Linked DNA regions of Candidatus Ruthia magnifica str. Cm (Calyptogena magnifica). The protein of the gene in region 1 interacts with the protein of each later gene in a pairwise test. Links are inferred from orthologs where the notes say so. Each region holds a gene or a part of one and is shown on either strand. Other genes may lie near its edges.

Evidence for each region. The genes of interacting proteins can lie anywhere in the genome.
Region 2: the proteins of RMAG_RS01520 (region 1) and RMAG_RS02510 interact in binary tests that used the Escherichia coli proteins (3 or more experiments, as listed by UniProt). The link is inferred for Candidatus Ruthia magnifica str. Cm (Calyptogena magnifica) from one-to-one orthologs.

What each region holds. Positions count from the first base shown.
Region 1 is NC_008610.1:317,232-321,969, forward strand. What follows is about bases 1,775-4,738. They hold RMAG_RS01520 (peptidoglycan D,D-transpeptidase FtsI family protein), read right to left. Parts: upstream 4,215-4,738; coding sequence 2,334-4,214; downstream 1,775-2,333. Other genes in these bases: dnaG (DNA primase), read left to right, coding at 1,775-2,337; RMAG_RS01525 (cell division protein FtsL), read right to left, coding at 4,211-4,483; rsmH (16S rRNA (cytosine(1402)-N(4))-methyltransferase RsmH), read right to left, coding at 4,485-4,738. Also shown: RMAG_RS01510 (LpxL/LpxP family acyltransferase), read right to left, coding at 1-515; more of dnaG, read left to right, coding at 556-1,774. UniProt on the Escherichia coli protein: Essential cell division protein that catalyzes cross-linking of the peptidoglycan cell wall at the division septum. Required for localization of FtsN.
Region 2 is NC_008610.1:546,269-549,098, reverse strand. It holds RMAG_RS02510 (FtsW/RodA/SpoVE family cell cycle protein), read left to right. Parts: upstream 1-763; coding sequence 764-1,897; downstream 1,898-2,830. Other genes in the region: murG (undecaprenyldiphospho-muramoylpentapeptide beta-N-acetylglucosaminyltransferase), read left to right, coding at 1,890-2,830; RMAG_RS02515 (ABC-F family ATPase), read right to left, coding at 1-635.

The sequences.
Region 1 (4,738 bases):
ATCATCAAACTGCCATGTTGGGTGAATATTTTTTGCATTTTATTGTCAAATAAGGCGTTATTTTGTGGGCGGTAAACATCAGCAAAATCAAAGTTTTGTAGTAGCATCCTGCCAGTAAGCATCATGGTTGTAAAATGTCCAACGAGTAAAATGATATTTTGTTGTTTGTCTAAGGCGTTTTGTAAAATCTCAGAGCCTTCAATGTTATAACGTTGCTTGAGTTTTTTGTCGCTTAAATAAAAGCAATTTGATATTTCAAACAGTCCAATGCCTAATGCTTCAAAATGCTGTTTAACTAAACGTGTTACTTGAACTTTATTTTTATTAGGAAAACATTTAGAGATATTCACAAAAGCAATTTTTCTAAGTCTACTTAACAATGGATATAATCCCCTGCCTATTATTTTACCCATCATTAACTGGATTTTAAGCGGTAATTTAGCGGTTAGTTTCATCAAGCCAATTAAAGCCCAAGTGGGTATAAATTTAGGATGATAAAACTTTGTTTTTGTCATTAAAATATCACTTTAAATGTCTTAAATATTAATACAGAAAATGCCGTTTGTTAATGCAGATTTTAAAGATGATTTACCTAATTGTGTAGATATTGTTGACATAATTAATCGGCGTGTGCCACTTAAAAAGGTAGGCAAAGATTACAAAGCATGTTGTCCATTTCATCATGAGAAAACCCCGTCGTTTAGCGTTTCAGTTGAAAAGCAAATGTATAAATGCTTTGGTTGTGACGAAGGTGGTGGTGTGATTAATTTTGTTATGAAGTTTGATAATCTAGGCTTGGTTGAGGCGATAGAGACCATTTCTGGTGAATTAGGCATTAGCGTGGTGTATGATGAGAATGTTAAATCTGTAGATTCAAGATTAGCTCGTTATCGAAACTTAATGCAGCGAGTTAGACAGTTCTATATTCAGCAATTAAAACAATCTCCTGCGAAAGATAAAGCGGTTAATTATGCTAAAAATAGAGGTATTAGCGGCAAAATTGCCAAGTATTTTGAGCTAGGTTTTGCACCACCTAGTAGTAATTTGCTATCTGAATTTGAACAAAATGACCAAAATATTGCTGATTTAAAAACGATGGGATTACTATGTGATGATCAATACCGTTCAGGACAATATTACGATTTTTTTAAAGATCGTCTTATGTTTCCCATTCATAATGCTAAAGGCAATATTATTGCTTTTGGTGGTCGGACGTTTGATAATAATACCAAGGTAAAATATTTAAATTCACCTGAAACGCCTATTTTTTCAAAATCAAAAGAGCTTTATGGCTTGTATCATGCGCGTAAATATTCACGTTCGATTGACTATATATTAGTTGTAGAGGGGTATATGGATGTGATTGCTCTTCATCAAGTAGGTATATCACAAGTGGTTGCTACGTTAGGTACAGCAACTACGATAGAGCATTTAAATATTTTATCGCGTGTAACAAATACCATTATTTTTTGTTTTGATGGTGATAATGCTGGGAAAAAAGCCGCTTGGCGAGCATTAAATGTCACTTTGCCAGTGATTAAAACCGGTATAACTGTTAAATTTTTATTTTTGCCAGATGGCGAAGACCCAGATAGTTTGGTTAAAAAAGAATCAAGTAAAGTATTTGTAACACGTATTGAAAATGCACAACCCTTGAGTCAATTTTTATTTAGCCATATTAAGGCAGAGTTAGATTTTAGCACAATTGAAGGTAAAACCTTATTTTTAGAAAAAGTATCAACATTGCTAAGAAAAATAAATTATAAGATTTACCAACAACAGTTGCTAGAAGGGTTAGCAGGTGAAGTTAATCAAAGTATTGAACAGATTAAATATATATTAGAACGACAAGATACACCCGTTCAAATCAATACATTTGACATACCGAAAAATTATGAAGAGCCACCTATATCTGATTTCTATGATAGTGATGACAATTATAAAGCACTAATATCAGCACCCATTAAGAGTAGTAATTCATTAATTGATCAAATGATTGGCTTATTGCTAAATTATCCTTCTATGATTGATGAAACGGTAGAACTTAGGGTGAGAAAAATTAATGATGCAGATGTGTTGCAAAATTTGGCTAATTCAGCTTTGTTGCAAGAGGATATTACTTTAGAAGATATAATAAAACCATTCCCTCAGAAACAACAATTGCTTGATTTGTACAATAAGAAAAAAGTATTAAAAAATTACGACTATAAAGATGAATTTTTAGATGCCTTGTTAAAAATTGAAAAAAAACAAAAAAATGAAAATGCTTTATTAATCACAAATGAAATAGAATATACAAAGAGCTTACAAGCAAGAAAAGGCAAACTTAAAAGTTAGTTTTTCATGCTTAATTTAATTGAAACATCATTGTTTAAAATATGTCCCATTGCTTCTTTAAATACCATTGCCGCTGAGTTTGACCCTTCGCATTTGCTTCGAAGATTGGGGTTCCAAGAGGTATAGCATTTTTTAGGATAATCAAGCCTCACTGCCATAATATATTTAGGTTTTTTAACAGGTACAAAGCCAGTAAAGAAAGTGCGCTTAGCGCCTTTTTTATTATATGAACCATTAACTACCATCTCTGCCGTTCCTGTTTTGCCAGCTACATTGTAGCCTTTAATTTGCGCTCGATATCCCGACCCTTGATTTGAGGTAACTGTGCTTAATAACTGAGCAATTTTTGCAATAGATTGCTTGTTAAATACTTGGGTTATGTTCTCAGTACTGGTATTTTTAATCAGTTTTAATTGCGGTATCGCACCTTTATTGGCAAATACTAAATAAGCTCTGGCTAATTGTGCCAGATTAGTCTCCATTGGACCATGACCAAATGATAAGGTGCGTTTATCACTTAATGTCCATGAGTTAAAGTGTCTTAATGAACCAGAATTTTCAATGCTTGGTATAAGGTCTAGTTGATGGCCAAATCCCAGCTTATTCCAAGTGTTGTACATAGCTTCTGGTTCAAGTCTTTCGGAGATATTAACAGTACCAAGATTGTGAGATCTTTGCAATATTTTTTTAATCGTCATTTGCTTATATTTACCATCTGGTTTGATATGGCCAATGCGTTTTGAAACATCAATAAATTCATCTTCAGTGGCTGTTATTTGGTTTTTATCCAATGCCAAAAGCATGGTAAATGGTTTCATGGTTGAACCAGGTTCTACTTTATCAGATAGTACTCTATTACGATAATGCTCAGCATTGTAAGTACTATTATCATTTGGATTGTCAGCAGGGTAGTTCACCATGGCCAGCACTTCACCATTTGGTGTAAGAATAATGGCTGAGCCTGAATCTGACTCGTGCTTTTGAACTGCTTTTTTAATAGCTTCATAAGCATGGTACTGAATATCAGTATCAATGGTCAACATTATGTTTTGCCCTTGTTGTATCTGAATGATTGTTTTAGAATTGAAATATGCCTCATTGGTATTGGCTTTAAAATTAATTAGTGTTTGTCCATTATGCCCAGCAAGTCTATTTTCAAATTCTCCTTCAATACCAGAGGCGCCTTTCTTATTGGCATTAACTCGACCTAGTAGTGGTGCTAGTGAGGCAGATTTTGGATAGTATCTTTTTGTATCTTGTTGTAATGCTACACCAGCAATCCTTGCTTTTTTACATTGCTTAACCAGGGTGTAGGTTGTTTTTGTTTTTTGTAGGTTTAAGGTGTTTAAGGTGCGTTCAATGAAACTTAATTTATTAGTAATATTTTTGTTTGCACAGACTAAAATTCTCATTAAATTTAATTGTTTTAATTTGTTAATAATAGGGTCAGTGAGTGTGATATTTTTTTTAATAATTAGATATTTTGAACCAATTTTTCGTTTTGATGCAAGCAACTTACTGAGTGTTTGAACTTTTATATCTAGAATACGCGCCAATTTTGGAATAAATTCAACCTGAATTAGTGTTGGGTCTAAATTAAGGCGTTTTAATAGCAAATTACTGGCAAGAATATGTCCATTTCTATCTAGGATATCACCTCGTTGTGCGATTTTTGTCTCTAAACTAGTGGCTTGATGATAAGCTCTGTTTTGTATTGATAAACCTATAATATTAGATTGTGATATAGAAGTGGTTTGATAAGAAAAAACACTAAAAAGAAATATAAAAAAATACTTAATTGCACCTTGCCTGTGCCAATAATTTTGTACCCGCCTTAGTATCAATGCTTTTGAAATAGTTGATATTTTTCCACTCATAGTAACAATTCTATTTGTCTTTTAGGTGCTTGCATTTTTAATATTTTTAGAGCTTTAGCTTTGATTTCACTGCCACTGGTTGTTTGTGATTGTTTGATTAACAATTGTTTGTGTAGAGCAACTAATTGCTGGTTTCGTGCTTCTATATGTTTTGACTGAGTATATAAAAGATACATTTGATGATGCCAATAAATGGTTAAAATACTCAACGCAACCACACCTAGTATTAACGCGATATTAAGCTTGGTTTTATTGATATTTAAGCGCATTTTAATTTTTGCTCGCTACTCGTAAAATTGCACTACGAGCACGTTTATTTCTACTAATTTCTGCCTTACTAGCAAAGTACTTGCCTAAATTTTTCAGGCAAGTTTTTTCAATTTTATAGTCAATAATAGGCAAGCCTTTTGGCAAGTTTTTTTGTCGTGAATTTTTTTGAATAAAATGTTTAACAATACGATCTTCAATCGAGTGAAAACTAATAATAGACAGTCTACCATCTTTTCTTAAAATATCTTTGGATT
Region 2 (2,830 bases), 230 kb from region 1 along the record:
CTATCATGGGAGATGATAACCATTGTCGCCTTGCGTTCTTTTAATACGCCTTCTAGCCAACGAATTGAGTTAATATCTAAATTATTTGTTGGCTCATCAAGTAATAGAATTTCTGGATTTGAAAACAGTGCCTGAGCCAGCAAAATACGTAATTTCCAACCTGGTGCAATTTCACTCATCAACCCATAATGTTGCTCTTCTGGGATATCCAAGCCTAATAACAACTCACTGGCAGAAGACTCCGCCATATAGCCATCCATTTCTGCAAATTGCATTTCAAGTTCTGCAACCTTGATACCATCTTTCTCACTCATTTCAGGCAAAGCGTAAATTCTATCCCTTTCTTTTTTAATTTCCCATAATTCACTATGGCCCATAATCACCATATCAATCACACGAAAATTCTCAAAAGCAAACTGGTCTTGGCGAAGAACACCCAAACGCTCTCCATTACTAATATGAATGGTGCCATTACTAGGCGTAAGTTCACCCGTCAAAATTTTCATAAAAATTGACTTACCGCAACCATTCGCACCAATTAAACCATATCGGTTGCCACCTTGAAATTTAATAGAGATATTTTCAAATAAAAGTTTTTCACCAAACTGCATGGTGATATTGGCAGTAGAAATCATAAGTTTGTTGTTTTTACAAAACAAATATTATCCCATAATAGTAACACAGTTCTTAACTAATATGAATAAATCCACTCTTGAGCGTATAATTCGAATGGCTTAGAAAATAATAAAATTATTAATCTCTCATGTTTGAAAAAACTGGACAACTACCTGATAAAAATCTACTTTTTGCAATTTTTGCACTACTAACCTTTGGCTGGATATTGTCTTTTTCTGCCTCGCTTGGACATTTTAATAGTTATGCTTACTTTATAAAACAAACTGTTTTTATTATCTTAGGTTTAAGCCTTGGTTACACTGTGCTTAAAATTCCCTTATATTTTTATAAAAATCACTCTAAATTATTTTTTATAATTACGCTGATATGCCTAGCGTTGGTGTTTTTACCAGAACCTATCGGTAAAACTGTCAAGGGTTCAACACGCTGGATTAATTTTGTTCTGTTTAAGTTTCAACCTTCTGAGATGATGAAATTGGTGATGATTTTATTCATGGCAGGCTTTTTGGTTAGACAAGAAAAGGATTTAAGAAAACCTTATATGGGCTTTATTAAAACACTTATTATCATTGGTTCATCAAGTTTTTTGTCATTACTAGAGCCAGATTTAGGTGCAACTTTTATTATTTCTGCAACTGCTTTTGCTATGCTACTAACTGCTGGTGTTTACTTAAAACAATTATTCATAGTCGGTGCAAGCGTTATTACTATTTTTATTACTATTCTTTTTCAAATTCCCAATCGAGTTGAAAGACTAATTTCTTTTTGGCGAGAAGATTTATGGCTTAACGAATCTGAAAAAGTATGGCAAACTAAACAAGCATTAATCGGTATCGCTAGAGGTGATTGGACTGGTGTTGGACTAGGCAATGGCATTCAAAAATACACCAAACTACCCGAGCCACATACCGATATGATTTTTGCTATTATTGGTGAAGAAATAGGCATTATTGGTATGTGGTTTGTGTTGTTTGCCTTTGCTTACATTGTTCTTAAAGGGTTTAAAATTGCCAAAAATGCGCTTAAAAATAATCGCAAATATAGCTCTTATGTTGGCTTTGGTATTTGTACTTGGCTAAGTATGCAATTTAGCGTTAATATCGCCATGAATCTTGGCTTAATTCCACCAAAAGGGTTTACTTTGCCATTGATCAGTTATGGTGGGTCAAGTATGATATTTACACTGATATCACTGGCTATATTGCTCAGAATTGATATGGAAAATCGCTGTGAATACTCTAAACAAAAACACTATGTCTAAAAAAATTCTCATTATGGCTGGCGGCACTGGAGGACATATATTTCCTGCACTTGCCATTGCCAATGAGCTTAAAAATCACTCAACTCATATTCAATGGTTGGGCTCAAATGTTGGTATAGAAAACGAAATCGTACCTAAACACAACATTAAGCTACACACAGTGAATAGTGTTGGCTTGCGTGGTAAAAGCGTTGTTAGCCTAATAAAAGCACTTTTTTTACTTAGTTACGCTACGTTGCAAATAATGGGCATTTTTCTAAAATTTAAACCTAATATTGTGCTTGGCATGGGTGGTTTTACCTCTGGTATTGGTGGCTTAGTGGCTTGTATTTTTAGAATACCACTGGTGATTCATGAACAGAACTCTATATCAGGAACAACCAACAAAATACTCAACAAAATAGCTAAAAAAACTTTTCAAGCATTTGATGATACTTTTATTAAAAGCGCCACCACTTCTGGTAATCCTATCGCGTTCAGTTCTGTTGACAAACAAACTAATAACAAAAAATTAAACTTATTAATCATCGGTGGCTCTTTAGGCTCAAAGCCTATTAATGATATCTCCACACAGCTTAATATTAATATTAATATTTGGCATCAAACTGGAAGGCTGCATTTTGATGCAGTTAAAGCTCAGTATAAAAACAACGTTGTGAAAGTAACCGAATTTATTAAAGATATGGCAAACGCTTATGCTTGGGCAGACGTTGTACTTTGTAGAGCAGGTGCAATGACAGTATCAGAATTGATGCTGTCAGCCACGCCTAGTATTTTAATCCCACTGCCTCATGCCATTGATAATCATCAATTTTACAATGCCAAGATTTTAGCAGATAGCAACGCTGGCATACTGATTGAACAAAAAGATTTAACGATTGAATTGTTAGAAAAAACTTTGCTCAATATTAACAAAAATCAAATTAAACAAAT